Regions from separate parts of the Salinicola sp. DM10 genome, predicted to be linked through region 1. Evidence: predicted binding sites of a transcription regulator. Region 1 holds the regulator's gene; each other region holds the start of a gene.

Region 1 (5,249 bases):
AGGGTCGCCCCCTCGTCGAGAATGTCGTCGACGATCACCACATGGCGCCCGGCCATGGGGATTTCCGGAGAGACCCGCCAGAACAGCTCACCGCCGCGGAGCCCGCCGCGATAGCGCGTGGCATGGAGATAGTCGACCTCGAGCGGGAACCCGAGCCGGGTCAACAGGTGCCCGGTGGTGATAAGGCCGCCGTTCATCACGCAGTAGAACACCGGCAGCTTGTCGCCGAGATCGCGGGTGATCGCCGCGGCCATCCGGTCGAGGGCCTGCTCTACCTGGGCCTGGTCGATCAGACAGTCGGCGTTGTCCATGACCTCCTGCATCGAGTTCAGCGCGTCGGGGAGCGTAGATTGAGTCATCGTATTCCGTATCAATAGCAGTCGGCGGCAACCGGCAGAGCCGGCGCCGCCTGGGGACAGAGGGCGGATCACTCCGCCTCGTTGAGGGCTTCCAAACGGGCGTGGGTACGCCGCCAGCGCGAGATCACCGCCAGCGACTCGAGGCTCGGCCGGGCGCGGGCGTAACGCAGCTTGGCGATCCGCGGCGCCTGGCGTCCGCTACACGCATCCACCACCTCCCGCGCCGCCGCGGGGTCATTGCAGATCACCGCCATATCGCAGCCGGCGGCCCAGGCCGCCTCGGCGCGCGCCGCCGGTGATCCGGCAGCGTGGGCCGCCGCCATGGTCACGTCGTCGGAGAAGATCGCGCCCTTGAAGCCGAGCTCTTCGCGCAGCAGCCCCAGCCAGCTGGGCGAGAAGCCCGCGGGGCGCTCGTCGAAGGCGGGAAAGATCACATGGGCCGGCATCACCGCGTCGAGCTTGCTCGCCAGCCGCGCGAAAGGCACCAGATCGTGCGCGCGCAGCGCCTCCAGCGAGCGTGGGTCACGGGCCACCGCGTGGTGGGAATCCTGCCGCGCACCGCCATGGCCGGGAAAGTGCTTGCCGATGGCGACCATGCCGGCATCGTGCAGGCCATCGATGAAAGCACCGGCCAACGCCACGACCACCTCCGGGTCGGGCGAGAAGCTGCGCGAGCCGATCGCCGGCGACTGGTCGTCGTCGAGGTCGAGCACCGGGGCGAAGGTCAGGTCGAAACCGCACGCGGCCATCTCCATGCCCAGCAGCCAACCGGTATCCAGGGCCAGGGCCAGCGCGGCTTCCGGCGACTCGGCGAACTGCCGCCCCAGGGTCGCCATCGACGGCAGTCGGGTCACACCCTGCTTGAGCCGCTGCACGCGCCCGCCCTCCTGGTCGATGGCCACCAGCAGGTCCGGCCGGCAGGCGCGAATCTCGCCGATCAGCGTCTGGGTGGTTCCCGCATCCGGGGTGTTGCGCGCAAACAGAATGACGCCCCCGACCTCGGGGCGCGACAGCAGCCGCCGCTCTTCCTCACGCAGTCGAGTGCCCTCGACGTCCAGCATTACCGGACCCAGCGGTTGTGTCATAGCCGTTACCTGAAACCGTGAAGCGCCCGATTCTAGACGACCCGCCAGCGTCATGACAGAGGTCGGCGCCGCCGCATCAGCTCACTGCGGTCTCCGCCGGCTCCAGCGGTGCCAGCATGGCGGCCGCCACCACCGGCTTGAGGCGCCGGATCAGGTCGCGCACGGTGACATGCTCGTGATACTCGGTGTCGGCGATATCACGCAGCGCATCCAGTCCGGAGAGCGTGAATACCACGGTCCCGAGCATGAAGTGGAGGCGCCAGAAGCGCTCCGCCTCCGGCAACCCTGGCGTGGCCAGACGCAGGCAGGCGACGAAGCGGTGAAAGGTTTCGCCGTAGTGCGCCTGAATGTAGCGCCGCAGATGCCCCTGGGCCTGGGTATAGGCGAGCCCCAGAAGCTTCATGAAGATCTTGAGACTGTGACGCTCCGCCGGGACCTCGAGCACGCTCTCGGCAAGGCGCTCGAGCAGCACCTCGAGCGGGATGGTCTGCCCACCGTAGTGGCGCTCGAGCCCATCGAGCGCAAGATTGAGGCGCTCGGAGAAAGGGTCAAGATAACGCGCGAAGACCGCCTGGATCAGCGCCTTTTTGGAACCGAAATGGTAATTGACCGCCGCCAGATTGACCTTGGCCCGGGTGGTGATGTTGCGCAGCGACGTCTCGGCGAACCCCTTCTCGGCAAACAGCACCTCGGCGGTGTCGAGAATGCGGGTCACGGTGTCGGACTGGGCCATGGACTACCTCTTTCCTGTCGCCATCGGCCGCGGTTGGCTGACATTCCATCCACCGGCCGACGCCTGTCGAATCAGCTAAAAAACGCCTGTTTTAAACGCTCTCGAATCTAACCACTCCCGACGCAACGACACAATCGCGGCAAACGTCGAAGGCGCCCTGCCGCTCTGCTTTCCTTGCCCACCCTTTTCCCTTTCCCTCCCCCCCTTTCCCTGCCCCGCATGACTGGATACAATTCCAGACTGTATACATGACCAAGCCCTGACAGGCCTCGGGGAGACGCCCAATGTCGAGACCGCTCACCGCCCGGCAGCAGAACGTCTACGATTTCATCGTCAAGACGATGACCGAGTTCGGCTATCCGCCCACCCGCGCCGAGATCGCCAAGGCGCTGGGATTCCGCTCTCCCAATGCCGCCGAAGAGCATCTGCGTGCGCTCGATCGCAAGGGTGTGATCCGCATGATCCCGGGCACCTCCCGCGGGATCCGCCTGCCCGCTGCGGCGAGCACTCCGGAACCTCTGGAGCCCGCCGAAACCGGCCTGCCGATCGTGGGTAACGTCGCCGCCGGCAGCCCGATCCTCGCCGCCGAGCACATCGACCGCTACTGCCCACTGCCGCCGGACTACTTCGCCCCCAGGGCCGACTACCTGCTGCGTGTGCGTGGGCTGTCGATGAAAGACATCGGCATCCTCGATGGCGACCTGCTCGCCGTGCATCGCACCCAGGAAGTGCGCGACGGCCAGATCGTGGTCGCCCGGCTCGACGACGAGGTCACGGTCAAGCGCTTCCAGCGGCACGGGCGTCGCGTCACCCTGCTGGCGGAGAACGCCGACTTCGCCCCCATCGAGGTCGATCTGGAGCATCAGCAGCTGGATATCGAGGGTCTCGGCGTGGGCATCATCCGCGGCGGCAACGGCCTGGGCCTGCAGTAGCCGCCAGCGGCCATGCGCAAGATCCTCCACGCGGACTGCGACTGCTTCTACGCCGCGGTGGAAATGCGCGACGACCCCGGGCTGCGCGACCTGCCGCTGGCGATCGGCGGCAGTGCCGACAAGCGCGGGGTCATCGCCACCTGCAACTATCCGGCGCGGCGCTACGGCATCCATTCGGCGATGCCCACCGCACGCGCCCTGCGTCTATGCCCCGAGCTCAAACTGCTCAAGCCTGACTTCGATCGCTACCGCCGCGTCTCGCATGACATTCAAGCGGTATTCCACGAGCTGACTCCGCTGGTGGAGCCGCTCTCCCTCGACGAAGCCTATCTCGACGTCAGCGAGGTCACCCGTTTCCAGGGGAGTGCGACCTGGATGGCGCACTGGCTCAAGCAGGAGGTGCTCGCGCGTACCGGCATCGTGGTCTCGGTGGGCGTGGCACCCAACAAGTTTCTGGCCAAGATCGCCAGCGACTGGGACAAACCGGACGGCCTGTTCGTGATTCCGCCCGCACAGATGGCGAGCTTCATCGAGGGTCTGGCGGTCGACAAGCTGCATGGGGTCGGCCCTGCCACCGCCGCCAAGCTGGCGGGACTCGGCATCGCCACCTGCGCCGAACTGCGCGCGCGGCCGCTGGAGCAGCTGATCGACGCCTTCGGCAAGTTCGGCCAGCGCCTGCACGAGCTGGCCCACGGCATCGACGACCGCCCGGTCAACGTCACCCGCGAGCGCAAGTCGGTCAGCGTCGAAACCACCTACGACAGCGACCTGCCGGACCTCGCCCAGTGCCACCAGGCACTGGCACCGCTGATCGCGCGTCTCGACGAACGCTTGGCCCGCCACGGCAACCCCGATATCGGCAAGCAGTTCGTCAAGGTGCGCTTTCACGACTTCACCAGCACCACTCAGGAGACCGGCGCCCGCGGCGTGATCCACGCCCGCTTCCATGAGCTGCTGGAGAGCGCCTGGCAACGCGGCGAACGCCCGGTGCGCCTGCTCGGCGTCGGCGTGCGTCTGGCGCCGGAGGCCGAACAGCGCCAGCTCAGCCTGTTCGACGGCGAGCGGCCGGCCTGACGCCGCAGACGCGACGCCCGCCATGGGCACAGGAGAAAACGCCGTCCATGGGCTCAGGAGAAGACGACGGTCTTGTTGCCGTGGATCAGCACGCGGTCCTGCAGGTGCCAGCGCAGGCCACGGGCGAGCACCGCCTTCTCCACGTCACGCCCCAGCCGAACCAGATCCTGGGGCGTATGGCAGTGCGACACCCGCTGAATGTCCTGCTCGATGATCGGCCCCGCGTCCAGCTCCTGGGTGACGTAGTGGCAGGTCGCACCGATCAGCTTGACCCCGCGCTCGAACGCCTGGTGGTAAGGCTTGGCGCCGGCGAAGGACGGTAGAAAGCTGTGGTGGATATTGATGATGCGTCCGGCGTAGCGCTCGCACAGCGCCGGCGGCAGGATCTGCATGTAACGTGCCAGCACCACGCTGTCGGCCTCGGCCGCATCGATCAGCCGCTCGACCTCGGCGAACGCGGGCGCCTTGTCGGCGGGGTCGACGCTCACCCGATGGAAGTCGATGCCGTGCCACTCGACGAGGGCGCGCAGATCGTCGTGGTTGGAGATCACGCAGGGAATATCGCAATCGAGCTCCCCCGCCGACCAGCGGTAGAGCAGGTCGACCAGACAGTGCGACTCACGCGAGACCATCAGCACCACGCGCTGACGCCGGCTGGCGTCGCTCAGCCGCCAATCCATCGCGAACTCACGGGCGATGGTCTCGAACTCGGCCCGGAAGGCCGCGGCGCCCAGCGCCTCCGATTGAATGTCGTAACGCATGAAAAAGCGCCCGTTATCCAGGTCGGAGTGCTGGTTGGCCTCGATAATGGAGCCCCCCTGGGCGGCGATGAAGCCCGAGACGCGGGACACGATCCCGACCCGGTCGGGGCAGGAGACGATCAAACGATAATTGTGCGGCATAACTCACGCTGACAGGGTCGATGAAACGAAAAGTCGCCGCGCACCGAGAGGACGCGACGACGCAACCTGCCTCGGTAGCGGCGGCACGACACCCGCCGCGCTCGGGGCGGCAATATTGTACCCGATTCGCCGTGGCTGCGGCGCTCGCCTTTACGCGCGCCGAT
Region 2 (5,249 bases), 1.0 Mb from region 1:
GCTTGGCCCGCTCGCGGGGCGTGCTGCCGGGCCCGGCGAAGCGCTTGGCCAAAGCCTGACACGCCAGGTCCTGCCAGTCCGGCGCCTCCGCCTCGAGTGCCAGCGCGGCCAGCGCATCGTCGATGCCGCGCTGGGCCAGATCGCCGCGAATCCGCACCGGGCCGTGACCGAGCTGCACCCGGGAACGCACGAAGATCTCGGCGAAGCGGGTATCGGACTGCAGCCCTTCTGCCGCCAGCGCGTCCAGCGTGACGGCGATCTCATCACGCTCGACGCCCTTGGCCGCCAAGCGCTGTTCGAGCTCGGCGCGACTGTACTCGCGGCGTGCCAGCAGGGCGATCGCCCGCTCCCGGGGCGGGATCTCCGCAGCGTCAGCCATGGCGTGTTCTCCTCCTCGGCAACGCCCTGAACATCGGGCGCGTCTTCAACCCAACCGCCTGCCCCGCCTCGCGCTACAGCAGCGAGTCGTTGGCGTCGTCGGCCGCAGCCTCGGCTTCCTTCTCTTTTTCCTTCTCCTTGGGCGCGGCGACGGCCAGCAGCTGGGCGCGAATCTGATCCTCGATCTCGGTCATGATCGCCGGATTCTCTTCCAGGTACTGGGCCGCATTGGCCTTGCCCTGGCCGATCTTGCTGCCCTTGTAGCTGTACCAGGCACCGGCCTTGTCGACCAGGCTGCACTGCACGCCCAGGTCGATCACCTCGCCGGCATGGTAGATGCCCTTGCCGTAGAGAATCTGGAACTCGGACTGGCGGAACGGCGGCGCCACCTTGTTCTTGACCACCTTGACCCGGGTCTCGTTACCGGTGACCTCGTCACCCTGCTTGACCGAGCCGATGCGGCGAATGTCGAGACGCACGCTGGAGTAGAACTTCAGCGCGTTACCGCCGGTGGTGGTCTCGGGGCTGCCGAACATCACCCCGATCTTCATGCGGATCTGGTTGATGAACACCACCATGCAGTTGGCGTTCTTGATGTTGCCGGTGATCTTGCGCAGTGCCTGCGACATCAGACGTGCCTGCAGGCCGACGTGGGAGTCGCCCATCTCGCCCTCGATCTCGGCGCGCGGGGTGAGCGCCGCCACCGAGTCGATGATGATGACGTCGACACCGCCGGAGCGCACCAGCATGTCGCAGATCTCCAGCGCCTGCTCGCCGGTATCCGGCTGCGACACCAGCAGCTGGTCGAGGTCGACCCCCAGCTTCTCGGCGTAGCTCGGATCGAGCGCGTGCTCGGCGTCGATGAAGGCGCAGGTCTTGCCCTGCTTCTGCGCCTGGGCGATCACCGACAGGGTCAGGGTGGTCTTGCCCGAGGATTCGGGGCCGAAGATCTCGACCACGCGGCCGTAAGGCAGACCGCCCACCCCGAGAGCGATATCCAGCCCCAGCGAGCCGGTCGAGACCACCGGGATGGCGGTGCGTGGCGTATCGCCCAGACGCATCACGGTGCCTTTGCCGAATTGGCGGTCGATCTGCGACAAAGCCGCGCTGAGTGCCTTGCTGCGATTTTCGTCCTGTGCCATGAAAGTCTCCTGTGAGTGCGTCGAAGACGAGCCTTGGAAAGCTGGCGTCGTGGGATGGCGGCCGGAAAAGTGAGCCCGCCGCATAGGGCCACCCCGTGGGCGAGGCGTCCTTGGCGACGGGCGAGGCGGCCAGGCCGCCCGATCACTGTATGATTAGCCAGTAGTATGGCGAAAAAAATCGCCCGCGCCTATATCCTCGCGTCGATTTTCCGCCTGCGTCGCTGCATTTTCCGGGATCGCGCCGGGAGAGGCCAGCGCCAAGTGCCGCTCAGGCCTCGGCGACGAGCGATTCGAGCAGCCCCGCCAGGGCGATCGCCACCGCCTGGGCGCGCACCGCGGCACGCTCCCCCGGCAGCCGAAAACACGCCACTCGCTGGGCCTCGGCATCGCCCCAGGCGAACCACACCGTCCCCACCGGCTTCTCGGCACTGCCGCCGCCGGGGCCGGCCACGCCGCTGATCGCCACGCCGAGCTCGGCGCCGCTGTCGCGGCAGGCGCCGGCGACCATCTCGCGCACGGTGGCCGCGCTGACCGCCCCATGCGCCTCCAGCGTCTGCGCCGACACCCCCAGCATGCGCTGCTTGGCGGCATTGGCGTAGGTGACATAGCCGCTGGCGAAGTAGCCCGAGCTACCGGCGATCGCGGTGATCGCCTCGGCCACGCCGCCGCCGGTACACGACTCGGCGGTGGTGACGAAGCAGCCGGCGGCCAGGCACGCCTCACCCAGGCGCCGGGCAAGCACCTGCGGGTCCTGATCGCTGCCAGGGGGCAGCGGATGGTCGGTGGGCAAGTTCATGAAGACTCCTGCGACTTTTGCGCCGTACCGGTACCCTCCCCGGCTGGGCGCGTCCTGTCATGCCGCTGATGGCGCGTCACTGATGGCACGTACGTATCGGCCTGCGAGTGATGGCATAGCGAGGTGGCATATGCGAGGTGCCAGATACGTAGTATGCGAGCTTTGCGCGTCGACGCAACGCGCGCGGCCAATGCACGTCACAAGCGCGCCCCGGCGGGCGACTATTCAGTGTCACGCGGATAAGTGGGCGGCAACGGCTGCGCGTGCCCCCCGGCACACAGATCGGCGACCGCGATCTCGAGCAGGATGACCGCCAGTTCGCTGACGTTGACGTTGCGCCGGTTGGCCTCGATCGAGAGCAGCCTGAACGTGGAGTCGCTGAGGTGATTGAGCACCAGCCGGGCCATGAGGGGGTCCTCGGATGCCGATTTCACCCACTGTAACGATTCGCCCGCCGCGGGCGAGACTGAAAACACTACACCTCGGGCATGAACCGGCGTCACCCCGGCACGGGCGATCGGCGATGCAGCAACGCTGACCCCCGTGGTAACCTTCGGCCTTTCTCCATGTTTCATGTTTCATGCTTCGCCGGCCCCGGCGAGGCGCGTGCCGCCATGATGCCCCACGATACCCAGAGAGCCTCGTAACGCCATGCAGGATACGGCCGCCAGCAAAGCCCAGCAGCATACGCCGATGATGGCGCAGTACCTCAAGATCAAGCGCGAGCACCCCGAGGTGCTGCTGTTCTACCGCATGGGCGATTTCTACGAACTGTTCTACGACGACGCCAAGCGCGCCGCCAAGCTGCTCGACATCACCCTGACCGCACGCGGTCAGTCAGCCGGTTCGCCGATCCCCATGGCCGGCGTGCCCTACCACAGCGCCGAGTCCTATCTGGCGCGGCTGGTGCGCTCGGGCGAGTCGGTGGCGATCTGCGAGCAGATCGGCGACCCCGCCACCAGCAAGGGGCCGGTGGAGCGCCGGGTGGTGCGGATCGTCACCCCCGGCACGCTGCACGACGAGGCGCTGCTCGATGAGCGCCGCGACAATCTGCTGGTGGCCATGCACCGCCACGGCGAGCGCTGGGGCATCGCCTGGCTGGAGCTATCCAGCGGCCGCTTCGCCGTGCTCGAGGTCGACGGCGAGGCCGACATGCAGGCCGAGATCCATCGCCTGCAACCGGCCGAGCTGCTCGCCGCCGAGACCCAGGACCTACCCCCGGCGCTGGCCGAGCGCACCGGGCTGCGTCGCCAGAACGACTGGCACTTCGACCTGGAGACCGCCAACCGCCTGCTGTGCGACCAGTTCCAGGTGGCCGATCTGCGCGGCTTCGGCTGCACTCATCTGGAGGTCGCGCTGGTCGCCGCCGGGGTGCTGATCGACTACGCCCGCGACACCCAGCGCTCGCGCCTGCCCCACGTCAACGCCCTCGGTATCGAGAGCCGCGACGACGCGGTGGTGATCGATGCCGCCAGCCGCCGCAATCTGGAGATCGACATCAATCTCGGCGGCAGCGGCGACAACACCCTGGCCAGCGTGCTCGATACCACCACCACGCCGATGGGTTCACGCCTGCTCAAGCGCTGGCTCAACCGCCCACTGCGCGATCGCGCCCAGGTCAGCGCGCGCCAGGCGGCGGTGCAGCTGCTGCTGGAACAGGACGACCATCTGGCGCTGCGCGAGATCCTGGGCGAGGTCGGCGACGTCGAGCGCATACTCGCCCGGGTCGCCCTGCGCAGCGCCCGCCCTCGGGATCTGGCCCGCCTGCGCGACGCGCTCAATGCGCTGCCCCAGCTGCAAAGCGCGCTGGGCGCGATCGAGGGAGAGAGCGTGCTCGATGATCTGGCCCGGCACATTCGCCCCTACCCGGAGACGGCGGCGACCCTCAGCCAGGCGCTGATCGACAACCCGCCGGTGGTGATCCGCGACGGCGGCGTGATCCGCGAGGGCTTCGACGCCGAGCTCGACGAGTACCGCGGCCTGGCCGAGCACGCCGGCGACTATCTGGTGCAGCTCGAGCTGCGCGAGCGCGAGCGCACCGGACTGGCCGGGCTCAAGGTCGGCTACAACCGGGTCCACGGCTACTATATCGAGATCCCCCGGGCCCAGGCCCGCGAGGTGCCGGTGGACTACATCCGGCGCCAGACGCTGAAGAACGCCGAGCGTTTCATTATCCCCGAGCTCAAGGAGTTCGAGGACAAGGCGCTGTCGGCCAAGTCGCGCGCCCTGGCCCGCGAGAAGCTGCTCTACGAAGGGCTGATCGAGACCCTCAACGCCGAGCTCGACGCGCTGCAGGCCACCGCCCGGGCGCTGGCCTCGCTGGACGTGCTGTGCACCTTCGCCGAGCGCGCGCGGAGTCTCGACTTCGTGCGCCCGCAGCTCGGCGAGACGCCCGGCGTCGAGATCATCGGCGGCCGCCACCCGGTGGTCGAGCACGTCAGCCAGCACCCCTTCGTGCCCAACGATCTGGTACTCGACGACGCCCGCCGCATGCTGGTGATCACCGGCCCCAACATGGGCGGCAAGTCGACCTACATGCGCCAGGCAGCGCTGATCGCCCTGCTCGCGCATACCGGCAGCTTCGTGCCCGCCGAGCGCGCCGAGATCGGCCCGGTGGATCGCATCTTCACGCGGATCGGCTCCAGCGACGATCTCGCCGGTGGCCGCTCGACCTTCATGGTGGAGATGACCGAGACCGCCAGCATCCTGCACAACGCCACCGCCGAGAGCCTGGTGCTGATGGACGAGATCGGCCGCGGCACCAGCACCTTCGACGGCCTCTCGCTGGCCTGGGCCAGCGCCGAGCATCTGGCCCGCGCGCGCGCCTTCACCCTGTTCGCCACCCACTACTTCGAGATGACCGCGCTGGCCGAGCAGCAGGAGACGGTGGCCAACGTCCACCTCACCGCCGCCGAGCACAAGGATGGCATCGT
Region 3 (5,249 bases), 210 kb from region 1:
TAGTAGTACCATGGCTCCAGATGGGTCCAGGAGTCGGCGTAGCGCTGTCCGGTCTGCTTGAACAGGATATTGTCGCGGTAGGCGGCGAGCGCCGGGTCGCCGCTGAAGCTGGCCATCAGCATCATCGGGATGGCCCAGGCGGCGATGCAGGCGAGCATCACCCCCAGCCCCAGCAGCAGTTCCTTGAGGCCGAGGCGCACCGCGCGGCCGCGATAGCCGAACCACAGCCATGCCGGCAGCAGCGCCAGCGGCAGGATACCCACGCCCTTGGTGATCACCCCGATACCCATCGCCGCCCAGCCGATCAGCCACCAGCGTCGGGCCGGGCCGAGCAGGGCGTGGCGCAGCAGCCCGTAGGCGCCCAGGGTGGTGAAGAAGGTCAGCATCATGTCGATCTGCGCGGTCTTGGCCTGCAGCACGAACTGGAATGCAGTCAGCAGCGCCAGGCCCGACAGCAGTGCGACACGCCGCCCATGCAGGCGCCGGCCGAGGTCGACCACCAGCAGTAGGGTCCCCAGGGCGCTGAGCGCGGTGGGAATCAGAAAACCCAGGCGTACCGAGCCGGTCAACCAGATCGAGAGTGCCGAGGCCCACATGAATACCGGGGGCTTGTCGGGGTAGAGCTCGCCGCCGCGATGGGGGAACCAGAACTGGCCGGTACGCAGCATCTCCAGCGCATTGAGGGCGAAGCGCGGCTCGTCGGCGGGCCAGGGATCGCGCAGCCCGATACCGATACCCAGCAGCACGATCGCCAGCAGTAACAGCAGCAGCCAGGCGCGCCGATAGTGCGCCTGGGTGGGGTCGTCGAGAAAAGATCGCATGGTCTTGGGCATCCGCTCAGGACGAGGATTGGCTGGGTGCGGCGCTTTCGCGCTTCTCGCGGCGAATCAGCATCAGATTGCGGACATAGATGATCAGCCCGGCGCCCTGGCCGGCGATGAACACCGGGTCGCGCCGATAGAGGGCATAGGCGAGCAGCGTGGCGCCGCCGCCCAGGCTGAAGAACCAGAAGGCGACCGGTACGATGCTGCGCCGGGCGCGCTCGCTGGCCAGCCACTGGACGATGAAGCGCGCCGAAAACAGCGCCTGACCGACGAACCCGATCGCCACCCATACCCACTCGGCACTCATGCGCGGGCCTCCCCGTCGAGATGTTCGGGTGCCACCGTCGCGGCCGGGCGCTCGGTCATTGCCAGCGGCTCGATCGCCGCCGGCAGGCGGCTGCGCCGGCGCAGCCACATCACCCCGACCATGTCGACAAGACCGACCCACAGACGGTTGTTGAGACCGTAGTGCGAGGCCCCGGTGCCGCGCGGGCGGTGGTTGACCGGCAGCGACACGCACTCGCCGCCCTGGGCCCGCACCAGGGCGGGCAGGAAACGGTGCATATGGTCGAAGTAGGGCAGGTTGAGGAAGGCGTCGCGGCGTACGATCTTCAGCCCGCAGCCGGTGTCCGGGGTGGCATCGTTGAGCAGCGCCGAGCGGACCCGGTTGGCGACCTTCGACGAGACTCGCTTGAGCCAGTCGTCACGGCGATTGGTGCGGTGGCCGGCGACCATCACCACGTCGCCCCGACAGGCGCGCTCGAACAGTCGCGGCAGGTCGGCGGGGTCGTTCTGGCCGTCGCCGTCGAGGGTCGCCAGCCAGGTGCCGCGGGCGGCCCAGGCCGCCTGCCACACCGAGGTGCTCTGGCCGGCACTCTGCGCATGGCGTAGCGGACGCAGGCGTGAATCGGCCGCGGCGCGGCGCGTCAGCATCTCCCAGGAGCCGTCGCTGGAGGCGTCGTCGACCACGATCACTTCGTGCGCTATCTCCTGCAGGGCACGGGAGATTTCGTCGAGTAGCCCCGGCAGATTGCCGACTTCGTCCTTGGCGGGAATGAGAATCGAGAGCTGTGGAGAGTGCATTGACGCTGAGTTCCTGGCGATGGGACTTTTATTGGACGCTCCGCCACGCCGCCCTTGCCGCTCCTGGCAAGAGGGCGCGCCGGCCGTGCGCTGGAGACCCGCCCTTTATGAAAGGAGAGTGCGCAAAAGGCAAACGATGGCACATGTTTTGCGACCATCGAATGCGAATGTCGCCATGATCGGGGCCATGACTTAAAGGAATCTTAAGAACGCGGATTCTCAGGAACGCGGAACCCTTATCGTGCCACGCTGGCGGCTCGAGCAGAAGCTCAACTGAACAGATCCTGCTGGCGGTGAGGCGGGCGAAAATGGCGGGTGTCGAGCCCCTGGTCGGGGCGCCGCTGCAGGCCCAGGCGACCGGCGGCCCGGCGAAAGCGCTGATCGATCATGTCGACGAAGATCCCGTCGCCGCGCATACGGTGGCCGAAGCGGCTGTCGTTGCTGGCGCCGCCACGCGACTGGCGGATCAGACTCATCACCTTGCCGGCGCGCTCAGGGTAGTGGGCTTGCAGCCACGCCTCGAACAGCGGGGCCACCTCCCGTGGCAGACGCAACAGGGTCCAGCTGGCGCTGGTGGCGCCGGCTTCGGCTGCGCGTTCGAGCAGTGTCTCTATCTCGTGGTCGTTGATCGCCGGAATCACTGGCGCCAGCAGGGCGCCCACCGGGATACCCGCGGCAGCGAGCTCGCCCAGTGTCTTGAGCCGGGCCGCCGGCGAGGCGGCGCGCGGCTCCAGCGTGCGCTTGAGCTCGTTGTCCAGGCTGGTGAGGCTGATGAAGACGCGCACCAGGCGCTGCTCGGCGAGTGCGGCCAGCAGGTCGCGATCCCGCAGGATCAGGGCGCTCTTGGTCACCAGCGTGACCGGATGGCGGCACTCGAGCAGCAGCGTCAGCAGCTCGCGGGTGGTGCCGTACTCGGCCTCGATCGGCTGGTAGCAGTCGGTGTTGCCGGAGAGGTTGATCGGCTGGCAGCGGTAGCCGGGCTTGCACAGCTCCTCGCGCAGCCGCGCCGCCATCCCCTGCTTGGCGATCAGCCGAGTCTCGAAGTCGATGCCCGGCGACAGGTCCCAGTAGGCGTGGCTGGGGCGGGCATAGCAGTAGATGCAGCCGTGCTCGCAGCCGCGATAGGGGTTGAGCGAGCGGTCGAAGCCCAGGTCCGGGGAGTGGTTCCAGGAGAGTGCGCTGCGCGGCGTCTCGTGTTGGATCTGGGTGGGTATGCGTTGCGGCAGCGCCTCCTGCCACCAGCCATCGTCGAAGGCTTCGGTATGGCTCGGCTGAAAGCGGTTATGCGGATTGAAGGTCGCGCCGCGGCCCTTGAGCGGGCCCGGTGACGCGGCGTAGGGATCGCGCGGTGGGGTGGGAGACGACATGACGACTCCGTGATCGGAAGCTGTTCAAATATACAGTATCACGGGGTCGTCACGACGCAAAGTGCCGGTCGTGGAGGCATGGCGCCGCTCGTGGCGTCAGCACACCCTCACCCGGCGTTGGCCACCAATGGATGAGGCCGCCAATGGATGAGGGCGCCATCGGGATGGACAGTTACAGCGTCAGCTTGACGCCGGCCTCGACATAGCGGCCCTGGGTGTCATAGCCCTCGGCCAGGGTGTAGTCGCGGTCGAAGGCGTTATCCAGCTTGGCCGACAGTTCGACCTTCGGCGTCACCTGCCACGCCGTGCGCAGATCCACGATGCCGTAGCCGCTGACGGTGGTGTCGCCATAGGGGAAGGTGTAGCGGGTATCGCGACGGTCGCCGGCGGCGCGCAGGGTGGCGCCGTAGCGCCAGTCGCCCAAGGCGTAGTCGGCATCCAGACGGCCGAAGGTTCTGGCTCGGCGCTTCAGGCGTTCACCGCTGTCGCGGTCTTCCGGTTCCTGATGGGTCAGGCTGGCGCGCAGCGAGAGGCCCGCGTATTGCCAGCCACCGCTCAGCTCGACACCGCGGATACGCGCGCGGTCGACGTTGTAGGGCACGAAGGCCGCGTCGAAGGCGATCAGATCGTCGATCCGGTTCTCGAAGGCGCTGACGCGTGCATTCCAGGCGTCATGCTCGATGGCCCAGAACGCCTCCAGGTTGCGCGAGGTTTCGGCGTCGAGGTCGGGGTTGCTGCCGTAGGGCCCGTAGAGATCGATCAGGTTGGGCGCCTTGAAGGCGGTCGAGTAGACCAGCCCGAGGCGCTGTGCCGGTGTCAGACGGTAGGCGTAGCCGGCACTGCCGGTGGTTTCGTCGCCGAAGCGTGAATCGTCGTCGTAGCGCAGCGAGCCGCTCAGCTCATGGCGCCCGTACTCGCGCTGCAGCATGCCGTACAGGCCGTAGTTCTCGCGGCTGTCCTTGGCGTAGCGCCCGGCGAACGGGCTGGCTGAGTCGAAGTCGACATGCTCCTGGCGGTAGTCCACCCCCAGGGTGTCGACGCCGTTGGCGCGGGTGAAGCTGTGCTGGATGCCGAGTTCGTTGCGGTGCGATTCGGTGACACTATAGCGCTCGCCGGCGTAGCGCTCCTCGCGGCGCTCGTCGAAGTGCCCGGCGCTGATCGCCATGTCCCAGTCGGGCGCCAGAGCCAGATCGTAGCGCCCGCCGAAGGTCTGCAGATAGCCGTCGGTGCGGCAGTCGTTGCTGGCGGTGCTGGCATTGAGCGGGAAGCAGTCGTCGTAGTCGGCGTCGGTATCCTGGCGCAGGGCATTCAGGCTCAGATTGGCGTTGGCGCCGAAGCGGTGCGATAGCCCTAACTGAGCCCCGCCGCGCTTGAAGCCATCGCGCTCGCCGCTGGCGTCGCTGGCAAGGGCGTTGAAGCCGTCGCCGTCGCGCCGGAACAGACTGGCGTTGAGGCGGGTAGCGGCGTCACCGGTGGAAAAGAACAGGTTCTGTTTCTGCGTGTGCTGGTCGCCGGCGCGCAGGGACAGAGCCGCTTGGGTCCCTTCGCCGCCGCGCCGGGTGAAGATCTGGATCACGCCGCCGATGGCATCGGCGCCGTAGGCGGCAGCGCGCGGGCCGCGCACGATCTCGATGCGCTGGATCGCCTCGACCGGCAGGAACTCCAGGCTGGCGCCGCCGCTGGTGGCGGCATTGATGCGTACACCGTCGACCAGCACCAGGGTGTGGTCGGATTCGGTGCCGCGCATGAACAGGCTGGTAATGGTGCCGGGCCCGCCGTTCTGCGTGATTTCGATACCGGCGCGGTTCTGCAGCAGGTCGATCACGCTGTCGGCCTGGCTGCGCTCGATCTCCGCGCGGTCGATGATGGTGGTGCTGGCGAGCACGTCGGCCTGCGACTGTGGCAGCCGGTTAGCGGTGACCTGCACGTCGTCGAGCTGCTGGGCTGCGGCGCCGAGGCTTGGCAGCAGCAGGGC

Evidence for each region. The regulator LexA, encoded in region 1, represses DNA repair genes until DNA is damaged. The targets are predictions, from matches to a motif close to TACTGTNTANNTANACAGTA.
Region 2: the regulator LexA is predicted to act here: its motif matches at 1,664-1,683, upstream of recA (recombinase RecA).
Region 3: the regulator LexA is predicted to act here: its motif matches at 3,293-3,312, upstream of J0A90_RS03480 (PA0069 family radical SAM protein).

What each region holds. Positions count from the first base shown of each region.
Region 1 covers NZ_JAFLEN020000001.1:570,749-575,997, forward strand. Annotated here, with positions in the region: gene J0A90_RS02630 (hypoxanthine-guanine phosphoribosyltransferase) at 1-359, opposite strand, end outside; gene nagZ (beta-N-acetylhexosaminidase) at 428-1,444, opposite strand; gene J0A90_RS02640 (TetR/AcrR family transcriptional regulator) at 1,521-2,177, opposite strand; gene lexA (transcriptional repressor LexA) at 2,462-3,109, shown strand; gene dinB (DNA polymerase IV) at 3,122-4,183, shown strand; gene purU (formyltetrahydrofolate deformylase) at 4,237-5,085, opposite strand.
Region 2 covers NZ_JAFLEN020000001.1:1,586,568-1,591,816, forward strand. Annotated here, with positions in the region: gene J0A90_RS07065 (regulatory protein RecX) at 1-379, opposite strand, end outside; gene recA (recombinase RecA) at 453-1,520, opposite strand; gene J0A90_RS07075 (CinA family protein) at 1,789-2,316, opposite strand; gene J0A90_RS07080 (hypothetical protein) at 2,538-2,723, opposite strand; gene mutS (DNA mismatch repair protein MutS) at 2,968-5,249, shown strand, end outside.
Region 3 covers NZ_JAFLEN020000001.1:785,067-790,315, reverse strand. Annotated here, with positions in the region: gene J0A90_RS03495 (glycosyltransferase family 39 protein) at 1-821, opposite strand, end outside; gene J0A90_RS03490 (lipid-A-disaccharide synthase N-terminal domain-containing protein) at 838-1,131, opposite strand; gene J0A90_RS03485 (glycosyltransferase family 2 protein) at 1,128-1,907, opposite strand; gene J0A90_RS03480 (PA0069 family radical SAM protein) at 2,177-3,274, opposite strand; gene J0A90_RS03475 (TonB-dependent receptor domain-containing protein) at 3,447-5,249, opposite strand, start outside.